2 regions of the Companilactobacillus zhachilii genome follow, and region 2 is predicted to be linked to the other one. Evidence: a T-box and tRNA genes for the amino acid it is inferred to sense, from the RefSeq annotation. Region 2 holds a T-box; the other holds one or more tRNA genes.
What was found. A T-box is a leader RNA that pairs with one kind of tRNA and senses whether it is charged. The one in region 2 lies ahead of leuS (leucine--tRNA ligase), so its partner is inferred to be a tRNA-Leu.

Region 1: it encodes a tRNA-Leu, which carries the amino acid that the T-box ahead of leuS (leucine--tRNA ligase) is inferred to sense. The anticodon was not compared.

The regions. Positions count from the first base shown of each region.
Region 1 covers NZ_CP031933.2:627,673-634,073, forward strand. The annotation lists gene D1B17_RS02700 (aminotransferase class I/II-fold pyridoxal phosphate-dependent enzyme) at 1-170, shown strand, start outside; gene D1B17_RS02705 (hypothetical protein) at 172-1,626, shown strand; gene D1B17_RS02710 (glycosyltransferase family 2 protein) at 1,619-2,599, shown strand; gene D1B17_RS02715 (hypothetical protein) at 2,605-3,039, shown strand; gene D1B17_RS02720 (SprT family protein) at 3,039-3,497, shown strand; tRNA gene D1B17_RS02725 (tRNA-Leu) at 3,905-3,990, shown strand; gene D1B17_RS02730 (helix-turn-helix domain-containing protein) at 4,634-5,434, shown strand; gene D1B17_RS02735 (SLAP domain-containing protein) at 5,565-6,065, shown strand.
Region 2 covers NZ_CP031933.2:981,958-988,358, reverse strand. The annotation lists gene D1B17_RS04355 (putative polysaccharide biosynthesis protein) at 1-1,195, opposite strand, end outside; gene leuS (leucine--tRNA ligase) at 1,715-4,129, opposite strand; T-box leader at 4,173-4,384, opposite strand; gene D1B17_RS04345 (glucosaminidase domain-containing protein) at 4,383-5,642, opposite strand; gene D1B17_RS04340 (phosphatase PAP2 family protein) at 5,723-6,373, shown strand; gene D1B17_RS04335 (MDR family MFS transporter) at 6,320-6,401, opposite strand, start outside.

The sequences.
Region 1 (6,401 bases), 350 kb from region 2:
TATTGGATGAAGAACATTTGGCAATTCTACCAGGTAGTTTCTTTGGTATCGGTGGAGAAGGACATTTGCGTTTTAGTTATGCTGCAAGCATGGAAAGCATCAACGCATGTATTGAAAAACTCCACAGTTTCTTAGGAAGCCGTAAAAAACTAGCAAATATAGAGGGATAAAATGCTAAGTAAATTTCAAGGCATTATTAGTAAAATTGTTTTAACATGCCTCGCTATCTTTACGACCGTTGTGTTAGTACAGATGGGACATTTCTTTACAATCAATTATTTAAAAGTTGAACCAGTATTAGCAGTACTGGTTTTTCTTTGTGCAATTATTTTTGTCGGTGCCGGTGGGTACTGCTTATATCGTATTCGAGATAATGATGCCAACTTGAATCGATTGATTTTGATTAGTTTATTATTAATATTTGCCGTCGTCGCGTTGGTGTGGTTAAAGTTAGTGCCCCAAACACAAGTAAGTGATTTTAAAGCGTTTTGGAGAATGGCACCGAAAGCACTGGATGGCAAAGCCATTTATCAGTATGACAATGATTATTTTGCTAAATGGGCTTATCAGACGGGATTTTTAGTCTACGTTATGACGGTGGTGAAGATATTTGGACATAATATTATTGCTATCCAATTGTTGAACGTTTTGTATCAAGTTTTGATTTTATTAATGTCATATATTTTGGCAATGCAATTATTTAATAAAGTTAAGATTGCTCGTTTAAGTGTCTTCATTTTAATGATTGATTTGGATTGGTTTGCACTCAATAGCCAAGCTGATAATCAGTATTTGGGGATGTTACTATTCCTAGTAACGTTTTACTTGATCATGAAAGACAAATATTGGACTTGCTCACTAGCTGGTGTCACGTTGGCGCTTGGAAGTATTATTCGACCAATTGGTCCGGTCGTTATAGCGGGAATAGTTGTCTATGCTTTACTTTATATGGCAATTCAAAATAACCAATTTCATTGGAAAAACTTAGGTAAAATATTAGTGACCTTAATTATTTATCAAGTGCTATTTTCGACCGCTGGCATGGCGATTAAAAGCTCAGGATTAAATAGTTACGGCTTGACTAATCGTGATTCAGAATGGAAATTCGTCGTTGGTCTGGATGCTAATTCTAATGGTTCTTATGACCAAGGCATGGTTAATCGTTTTAATTTAAAAGACAGTCGTGCCAAGATGAGCCATCAAGAACATCAGATTATTCGTGAAAATATTCAAAATCTGAATGCTAATCATGGTTGGCTGAAATTACTCTGGAATAAGAACGAAACCCTTTGGGCCGGTCGTGCTATTACCATTGACTTTACAGGCTTTGAAACGCGACATTCGTTACGAGTAAGCAATTTTGTGAAGTTACTAGGGTATTTGGGAACGGTCGTTTTGATTATCTTGTCATGGATTGGTTCTTTACGACTTTTTAAGGACAACCCAAATATAAAAACATTCTTGTTAGTACTACCACTTATGGCCTATGCTGTCGTACAATTGTTAATTGAAGTGCAAGGCAGATATCGACTTGAATTTTTACCTATTATCGCTATTATTGGCGGTTTAGGCCTGTTTACAATTTGCGAATGGATAAGATCAAAGTGGGGGAAAATGAATGTCTGATTTATTTAAATTAAGTATCGTAGTACCTTGTTACAATGAGGAAGAGGTACTACATGAAACGACAAAAGAATTGACCGCCATTGTTGAAGGTTTAATTGGTGAGAAAAAGATTAAGCCAACAAGTAAAATTGTTTTTGTTGACGATGGTAGTAAGGATAAAACTTGGTCATTGATTGATGAGTTTTCTAAGAAATCTGATTTGGTATCGGGTGTTAAATTGAGTCGTAATTTTGGTCATCAGGGTGCTCTATTGGCCGGAGTTACGAGTGCATCGAAAGATTCAGATGCCGTTATAACGATAGATGCTGACTTACAAGATGATGTCAATGCCATTCCTAAGATGGTTGATGAATATCTTGATGGAGCCGAAGTTGTTTATGGCGTTAGAAATAATCGTGATACTGATACAGCTTTCAAGCGTGATACAGCCGAAATGTTTTATAAATTCATGGGCTTTTTAGGTGTTAAATTAGTTCCGGATTCAGCGGATTATCGTTTGATGAGTCAGCGTGCTTGCAAGGTATTGTTAAGTTATCGTGAACGAAATTTGTTTTTACGTGGAATTGTGCCCTTGGTTGGGTTCAAATCAGCCAAAGTTTATTATGCTCGTAAAGAACGATTTGCTGGCGAGTCAAAATATCCTTTACGAAAAATGCTTAAATTTGCGATGGATGGTGTTACATCATTTTCAATCGTACCAATCAAGCTGATTATGGGACTAGGGTTCTTCATCGTCTTCATTAGTTTATTGCTTTTGATTTATAGTTTTATTCGTAAAATCAATGGAGATGTAATCCCTGGTTGGTCGTCATTAATGATATCTATTTGGGCACTGGGTGGTGTACAATTAATTAGTGTTAGTGTAATCGGCGAGTACGTTGGTAAGATTTTTAATGAAGTAAAACAACGTCCAAGATTTACAATTGAACGTGATATTTATACTGAAAAAACACAAGAAGAAAACAAGAGGTAATTATTATGAATGCCGCACAAAAGAAAGCTATGCAATATGGTCAATTGATCAACAATACTGTTCAATCCATTCAAGAAGAACAAGATAAACTAAATCCTGAATATGAAAAAGTTCGTGATGCCTTGGATCGTAGTAAAGTTGATCAAATCGATGATGTTGAATATACAAAGATTCAAAAAGATTTCACAACTGGAACTAAGAATTATCAAGAAGTTTTAGCTAAACTTGAAAAAGGTAAAGCACCTGCTCGTTTAATGGGAACACATATTTCACTTGTTTCCGCATTCAAGAAGTATGTTGAAGGTTGCGGTGAAATGACTGCAAGTATCGGTGATGATAAAAAAGTTGACCGTCATGCTTTTGATGAATCAGAAAAGAAGCAAGATGAATATATGGATAAGTTTTCTAAATTAATTCAAAAGTTGACTGACTTGGCTTAATGAATAATCAAGAATTAACTGAATTAATCAAAAAGGTTTCCCAAGAATATTTTGGGAAGCCTTTTATTCATCAAGCATGTTTTAATTCTCGACTGAAAACGACCGGCGGTAGATTTCATTTGAAAGATCGACACATTGATATCAATCCTAAAATTTATCAACAATTTGGGATGGATACTTTGGTTGGAGTTATTAAGCATGAGTTGTGTCATTATCATTTATATAATGACGGACTTCCAGCACAGCATCGTGATCGTTCGTTTAAGATATTGCTGAAGCAGGTTGGTGGTTTACGGTTTTCACCGATTCGAAGTGCAGTTAAAGTTAAGACTTATCATATTTATGAGTGTGATAAGTGTCATCATATTTATCAACGCGTTAAAAAAATTAATACAACGAAATTTGTTTGTGGCAAATGTCGAGGTAGGTTGAAATATATCAAAGATATTCAAATTTGAAATATGCCGCCTCCAGGAGTCAGAAAATTAGGTCGCTATGGGGACCGACTTGAGCCAAGGTCTCAAGTCTCGATTTTGAACTTCGCAAAGTACGCGAATTTCAAAAGTCGTCCCGTGGTGTAAGAGCTAAAGCTCTTACACCACCTTCATAGCGACCTAATTTTTTGACTCCTTCCGGCTAGGTGGGTCTTCGGTTTGAATAAATCGCTATTAAAATTTACTAGTTTATATATTAATAACGATTAGAGTACCAATATATTAATTGCTTTTAGTGTGGTATAACTCAGGAATTAGCTAAATAAGTTCTACTTCATATGAAATATAAATTTGAAGTGAATCAAAGTTGGTAAAGAACCCCAAATACTGCTTGAAATTATTTTTATTTATGTGTATAGTAGAACGTGCATGCGGGTATGGCGGAATTGGCAGACGCGCAAGACTAAGGATCTTGTGGAGAATTTTCTCCGTGGAAGTTCGAATCTTCTTACCCGCATCACAAAAGTAGTTGGACATTTTGTCTGACTGCTTTTTTTTGTTGTGTTGGTTCATGTATTATCTAATGTTAAATGAAGTAACTAGGGTTTGCCTTCAAGTTAGTCTGATAAGAATCTATTCTAATACGGATAAATATTTTAATAGTATAGTTGTTCCAGAATCCTATTAAGATAGTAACAAAAGCCATGAAAAGAATTTGAGATATTTTAGTTAATAAGGTACTAGTCGGAAGATTCGGACAGTGGTTACTGGCAGTGAAAGTGGCGTTAGAGCTTTAGCTCTTACACCACCGGGCGTGTTTAAGACTTGCCGAACTTGCAAGGCTTAAACCGAGGTCCGAGACCTTGGCTCGGGCCGTTCCGCACCGCCAGTGACCACTGTCCGAATCTGGAGACGGCATATATCCATAATATAAATAATTTGAAGACACATCCAATTCTTTAAAAATGGTTATTATATACAAGAAAAATTGTGCAAGTGCAAATTTTATAAAATATATTTTCTTTTTAAATTAATTATTTAAGATAAAAGCATATATTTTTAAATGTGGTGGTATAGTATTATTGATAAATGTCATTACGATAGATGGGAGCGTGTTGCAATTGTTTCTTGGATCTATTATTTATAATAAAAGACGAGAAATGAATTTTACGCAAATTGAGTTAGCTAACGATATTTGTACTCAAAATACGATTAGTAAAATTGAAAAACATAATATTGCGCCAACGGTTAATATTTTGATTAAAATTTGTTTAAAGTTAGGTCTAACTTTGAATGACGTTTTTAGTGACTTCTCAAATGATTCGTCCGCAAAAGAAGAGAGTATCTTAGACGAAATCGAACGAGATGTTTTACTTGATCGGATTACGGATATCGATGAAAGAATGTCAAAGCTGGAAGGAAAGCTTAGTAACAATGATATGAAACAGTACGAATTGATCAAAGGGGTCGTGGACTTCTGGGATGATAATTTGGATGTTTCTTTGTTTGATTTGGATAAAGTATTACAGTTCACGAAGTCGTCCATGGATGATATTTATACTTTGTTGGCTTATTTATTCAAAGGTTTAAATTATCTAAAAGAAAAGCACAATGATCGTGCACAATATTATTTCCAAATGATTGATGATGCTGCGGAAAAGGGTTCTAAGGTATCCAATGCGAGTGATTTAGAAATTATTTTCATTTGCAAGACGCTAGCAGAAGCATACAATGAGATGAAATTATTCGAAGAAGCACTTAACTTCAGTCGTTCAGGATTAAAATATGCACAAAAGAAGCATGTGTCATATTTTCTAGATGAGCTCAACTATCAAGCTGCGATGGCAATTAAGAATGGCAATGGAAAAGAAGCCAGTTATGATGATTATTATAAGTTGGCTTTTTACTTAGCTAAGGCAAATAATAACGATTCATTACTCGCCAAAATGAATTTACAATAAATAAAAAAATCACCAGTCTATATTGGCTGATGATTTTTTTTATAAATATATAAGTAAGCTTGAAAATTGTTGAATATGTTTAAACATAATATACTTTAACTAGTCTAAGGAGACTAAGGAAGTATTAAAAATGAAAAGAAAAGTTGTAGTAGCTTTTTTTGCAATTCTACTAGGAATGGGATTTTCATTTTTACCAATCCAAAGTGTCAAGGCTGAGTCCGTAACTAGCGGATATTTTGTTGATGTGAGTGCACGTTCTGCGGAGGTATACAATTCTTCAGGAGATGCATTAGGTAAATCCGAACCGGAGAATAGTTGTTGGGTACTTGGGAGAACCACAACTTTTGATGGTAAAGATTATTATCAGATTGGAAATGACGAGTATTTAAGTTCAAGTGATAGTTATATGTATCGTGATAGACCAGAAGTTATCAGAGTAGAGACTGACGAAGACGTTCCAGTGTATAACCACGACTTCGTTGAAAGCTCATGTGTTGCTTTGGCTCCAGGTACTTACTGGTATTCAGACCGTGTAATTACGACTCCAGATGGGATGCCATTTGTGCGTGTTGCTACGGATGAATATGTAGGTATGTGGAACGTGATCCAACAATCATTCACAGAAAAATAATACTAGTTTTTAAAAGGGTACTTCAAAAATTTTTTTTTTGAAATACTCTTTTTTTATTTGGGAAAGGCATAGGTCTACAAAAGTAGATGGCACTAGGATGATATCGTTTTTTGATAAAATTGGAATATCAAATATATAAATAAATTTATAGAAAAAGTGTCAATATTCACAAAATTATGTTGAATTATTGCTCAATACCTTGTACTATAAAGTTGCTTATGATAATGCCAAATCTGTATAAGCAAATGTGTGAATTACTAAGAAAATAAATTTTTTTGTATAGAAAATCCAATTTTTGTGTACACTATTTTTCTGCCAAAAAATGGTGTATTTAAG
Region 2 (6,401 bases):
GTAAAACGGCTGATAAAACCGTGAATAAACCAAGTAAAATAGAGATTATTGATGAAAATTGTAACATCAAAACGCCCAAAGCGTCATAGCGGTAAAAGGTTGTCCACAATGGTTGTGCCACGGCGTACATTCCTAATGAAGCAGGAATCATAATAAAGAAAAATAGTTCCAGCGTATTAGAAATCTGTCCCTCAATTTTTTTCTTGTTACCTTTAGAGTACAACCCCGACAAGATTGGAACTGCTGTAACTGCCATCGCCGTGGACAATGAAACAATTATCATAATTAACTTATTGGCTTGAAAACCAAACAATGAATAGTAATTATCTAACTGTGCACCAGTGGCACTAACAAACATTCTCATAAATTGATTGAATGTTGATTGATCAAATAAGTTAAAGAATGTAATACCGGCATCCAAAATAATAAATGGAACCGCTTGTTGGAAGATTTCACGTGTAAAGTTAGTTTCATTTACATCTGCTACTGGTTGACCATTACGTGACAAATGCCTCAGTTTTGGTAATCGCTTTAACAAGGCCAATATTAAAATGCCAATCGCAACCGCAGCTCCGATAAAAGCCGCAAAAGTTGATTGTACTACAGCATTAATATAACTTCCCTTGTTCATAATCATAATGATATAAGTAGCCAACAGCATATAAATTACACGAGCAATTTGTTCAATAAACTGTGAAATAGCTGATGGAGCCATATCTGAATATCCTTGCAGATATCCACGTAAGATACTTAAGATTGGAATAATTAAAACCGCAATTGCCAATGATTTAATAACTGGAATACTTCTAGGATCCCCATCAGTAAATATAGTTGCCAAAATGGGAGCTCCAAAGTACATTATTGCCGCAAAAATAACTCCCATGAAAGTCATAATCTTGAGACCATGCTTGAACAACTTGTTACCAGTCGCGTATTGATCAAGTGCGTTATAATGTGATATTTGCTTAGAAATTGCACCAGGAATTCCCGCTGTTGAAACAATCAGAAACAAACTATAAATATTGTAGCCTTTAGCATACAATGCATTAGCTGCTGGATAATATGATCCCATCCATGCCATCCATGGAATGATATAGATTGCACCTAAAATACGAGAAAAAATACTACCAGCGGTCATCCAAGCTGAACCTTTTAACATCGTATCCTGAGAAGATTCAGGATCTATTACTGGCATTACTTCTTCTTCATCATGGCTATTATTTACGCCCAAAACATGCACCACCTTAAAAACTGTCCATTTAATTATAGCAAAATAATCTTCCTAAAAATTTTAAATTACACTTAAATTGTCTAAAAAGCAAATTAATTTCTAAGAACTTAAGATTCAAATTGGTTTTATTGAAAGCGTTTCTTCAAAACAGAAAAATATTTTCTACACTATCCCTTACCTTTTTCTGAATAACTCTCAATCGGTGTTAAAAATCGTGCCACAAATATACCAATTTTTACAAAATACTAAAATTGTAAAGTAACAAAATAATCAAAAAATGCTAAAATATGTTTGTTGAATGTTGGAAAGTAAACATTTCAAAACAAACTCACCTAAAATCTCTATTTTGCAATTATTCATGATTTGAAATTCCTTCATATAATATAAACGCTTGAACAATCAATTTGTGTTTACTTTCCAATTTGTCATCTAAAAAAAGGCTTCGGATTAATTTCCGAAGCCTTTTTTGTGTCTTTAATTCAATTATTTAACAACGATGTTAACAATCTTATTAGGAATAACAATTACCTTGACAATATTTTTACCATCAATGAACTTTTGAACTTTTTCATCAGTTGTTGCAAGTTTTTCAAGTTCTTCTTTAGCTGTACCATTAGCAACTTGAAGCTTGTCTCTTAGCTTACCGTTAACTTGAACGATAATTTCAACTGTATCAGAAACTAATTTAGCTTCATCATAGGTTGGCCATTTAGCGTATGAAATTGAATCTGTGTGGCCAAATTTACTCCACAACTCTTCCATCATATGTGGTGCAATTGGAGCTAACAATTGAACTAATCCTTCAGCATAAGCCTTTGGCATTGTATCAACTTTGTGAGCTTCATTAACGAAGACCATCATTTGTGAGATAGCTGTATTGAAACGTAAGGCATCGTAGTCTTCAGTAACTTTCTTAACAGTTTCGTTATAAACTTTATCAAGTTTACCGTCATTTTCATCAGTAACATAGTCATCTTTCAAGGTGCTGTAATCATCATCATTGATAAACAAGTTCCAAACACGATCCAAAAACTTAGATGAACCGGACAAGCCATTTTCTGACCAAGCAATTGAAGCATCCAAAGGACCCATAAACATTTCATAAGTTCTCAATGTATCGGCACCATATTGTTCAACTACATCATCAGGATTAACGACATTACCCTTTGATTTAGACATCTTTTCGTGACCTTTTCCAAGAATCATCCCTTGGTTAAAGAGTTTTTGGAAAGGTTCTTTAGTTGGGACAACACCCAAATCATATAATACCTTGTGCCAGAAACGAGCATACAACAAGTGAAGTACGGCATGTTCTGCTCCACCGATATATAGATCAACTGGCAACCATTGTTTCAATAAATCATAGTCAGCCAATTCTTTATCATTATTAGGATCGATATATCTCAAGTAATACCATGATGAACCAGCCCATTGTGGCATTGTATTTGTTTCACGACGACCTTTACGGCCATTCTTATCGACAACGTTAACCCAATCCGTCAAATTAGCTAGTGGGCTTTCACCGGTACCTGATGGCTTAATATCTGAATCCATTGGTAATTTAAGTGGTAACTCATCTTCTGGAACTAATGAAGTTGTCCCATCTTCCCAATGAATAACAGGAATTGGTTCACCCCAATATCTTTGACGTGAAAAGACCCAGTCACGTAGACGATAGTTAACTTTCTTTTCACCAAAGCCTTTGTCTTCCATATATTCAATGGCACGTTGAATGGCATCTTCTTTGTGCAAACCATCTAAGAAATCAGAATTAATATGCTTGCCATCAGCCGTTATAACGCCATCATCAAGGTTACCCTCAATCACTTGTTGCATTGGAAGATCGAACTTCTTAGCAAAGTCATAATCACGTTCATCATGTGCAGGCACTGCCATAACTGCTCCAGTACCATAAGTAACCAAAACATAATCTGAAATCCAAATTGGAATTCTCTTACCATTAATTGGGTTAATTGCATATGCACCAGTGAAGACACCAGTCTTTTCATCATTCAAATCAGTTCTATCAAGATCTGATTTATGTGAAACTTCTTCCTTATATGCATCAACCGCGGCTTTTTGTTCAGGTGTAGTAATCTTATCAACTAGCTTATGTTCCGGTGCTAAAGTCATATATTCAACACCAAAAATTGTATCTGGTCTAGTTGTAAAGACATTGATCTTATCATCTGAATCAGCCACATCAAATGTCACTTGTGCCCCAACTGAGCGTCCAATCCAATTTCTTTGCATTTCCTTGATATTTTCTGGCCAATCGATATCGTCCAAATCATCAAGTAATCTGTCAGCATAAGCAGTGATTTTCAACATCCATTGACGCATTGGCTTTCTAACAACTGGGAAACCACCACGTTCTGTCTTACCGTCAATAATTTCCTCATTGGCAACCACTGTACCTAGATCTGGTGACCAGTTAACTAGTGTTTCTGATTCATAAGCCAAACCTTTTTTGTACATTTGTTCGAAAATCCATTGAGTCCATTTGTAGAACTTAGGATCAGTCGTACGAACTTCGCGGTCCCAGTCATATGAGAAACCTAAAGAATTGATTTGACGCTTGAAGTTATTAATATTTTTTTCAGTGAAGTCAGCGGGGTTATTACCAGTGTTCAAAGCATATTGTTCTGCTGGCAAACCAAAGGCATCAAAGCCCATTGGATGTAAAACATTATATCCTTGAGCACGCTTCATACGAGCGATGATATCTGTGGCTGTGTAACCTTCTGGATGTCCCACATGAAGACCTTGGCCTGATGGATATGGAAACATATCTAGCGCATAAAAATTCTTCTTATTTGGATCCTGAGTTGTCTTAAAAGTTTGGTTTTCTTTCCAATACTTTTGCCATTTCTTTTCCACGGTATTGTGATTGTACATATTTTTCCTCCTATACAAAAAAAGTCCTATGATTATTAATTAATCATAGGACGAGTTATCGCGTTACCACCTAAGTTCCGTACCTAAATAAGCACGACTCTTGAAATCCTTAACGAGGATTAGGCGCAGTCACTTACTTTGGTTCGGCAACTATTGTTAGTGGACGAGTTCGAAAACAAAAACTTACGCATTCACAGCAACATACGCTTTCTGAAAAGTTTTTTATTATCTACTACTTCCGTTGTTTTATATCTTATACCAATAATGATTGTCCGACAACCAATAAATCTGAATTTAAGTTATTTAATTGGCGTACGTTATCAACAGTTGTACCTGCTTGTGAGGCAATAGAGTCAATCGTATCACCGCTTTGAACGGTTACTGATTTACTTTTTTGACTGCCTGAATCATTTGAGTCATTGGCACTATAATCATTTTGAACATTGATTGACGATGAATCAGAATCTGAATCATTTGATGGTACATACTTCTTCACACCGTTACGTTCATCTTGCACAATTACCGGTGCTTGTTGACTGCCGTAAGCATCTCCAACGTTACCTGTATCTTGTGTCGATGTATTCTTATTCGACAAATTACTCATTGATAATGGTTGACCATCAGCTCCAATAACTTGTCTAACAACTAGTGTCTTACCAGCATAAAGATAATTATCCGTCTTCAAATTATTTAAGCTCATCAACGTATCAGTCGTCATGTTAAATTTATCGGCAATTGACTGTAAAGTATCACCTTGAGCGACTGTGTATGTCTGATCCTTATCAGTAGCAGCAGTGTCAAATTGTGTCAAATTATACTTTTCGATGACACTATTGAGCTTGTCTGCATAAGTTGTATCGGTAGCATAACGGCCCGTTAGATACTTTGTAGCATCCTTGTATGAGTTAGTATTGCTCTTCCAAGTACCAGCATACATTTGGGAATTACCGGAAGTTCCACCCCGAAGTAAGGATACATAATCTTCAAGTGATTCCTTATATGAAGGATACTTTCTAAAGTCGGAACTGATTGAATAAAGACTACCTGTTCCGTCATCTTCTTGCGTACCCATATTAACTGATGCACCCTTATAATCACCTTTAATCCCGAAAAGATTATAATTGGGAGCACTAGCCAAACCACTAGTTCCCCAGCCACTTTCAACTAATGCTTGAGCAATCATAACTGATGCGTACAAGTCGTTATTAGAAGCCAACTTACGTGCTGAATTACCAATGTAATCAATAAACTGTTGGTCTCCAACACCGGTTGATGTAACTGGAGTTGCTACTGCTGCTGAATTTTGATTCAACAAATTACTTACAGATAAAGCTTCGGCTTTAACAGGCGTTGGAGCAGAAATATTGGCAACCTCAGCCACTGTTGCACCAACAAACATGCTTGATCCTAAAATCGACATATTCTTGCGTAAGTTTGCGTTCTTACTCTTTTTATTATTTAATCTAGTCAAACGACTATCTTCGATTTTGCGTTCATGACGTGTCATAACCATAAATATCTGCTCTCCCTCAAAATCTTTATACTTTATTATATTTCTTAACAAAAACTTAAACAATAGAGAGATCAAAAAATATGAAAATATCTAAGAAAATATCCATCCTAGCAATATCTTTACTAATAATCTTTACTATTTGGGCAATCAATGTCGCCATCCAATCCCAATTTATTAAAAACTTCGATTCACTATTGATCAGTCAGATTTATCATCACAATAATTGGACACTAAGCTTTTTTGAACCGTTAACAAATATCGGTGATACTTTCGCAACCATTCTTGTAACCGCAATCATCTTCTTGCTATTAATCGTTAAAAGATATTATTATGCCGCTATTTATTTAGTGTTGAATAAAGTTATTGTCGCTGGACTTAATAGTCTTATCAAAATTATTGTTGAACGCCCTCGTCCTAGCCATACACATTATGTTTATGCTGGAGGATATAGTTTTCCCAGCGGTCATTCAGCCAGTTCGTTCGCACTTTATATCTCGATAATGATTATTAGTTTATATATTTTCAGAAAAATCAAATTAAAAATAACCATTAGTACAATATGTATTCTGATGGTATTTTTAATCGGATATAGTCGTATCTTTCTAGGAGTTCACTATCCAAGTGATGTTCTAGGTGGATACCTACTTGCAGCTACTATCCTGACTTTCAATACTCTATTATTTAGAACCAAGAATCTTTCGATTCTTCAATTCCAAGGCGTTAAGAATTAGTCCCACTATTAATAGTACAAGAGTAGCA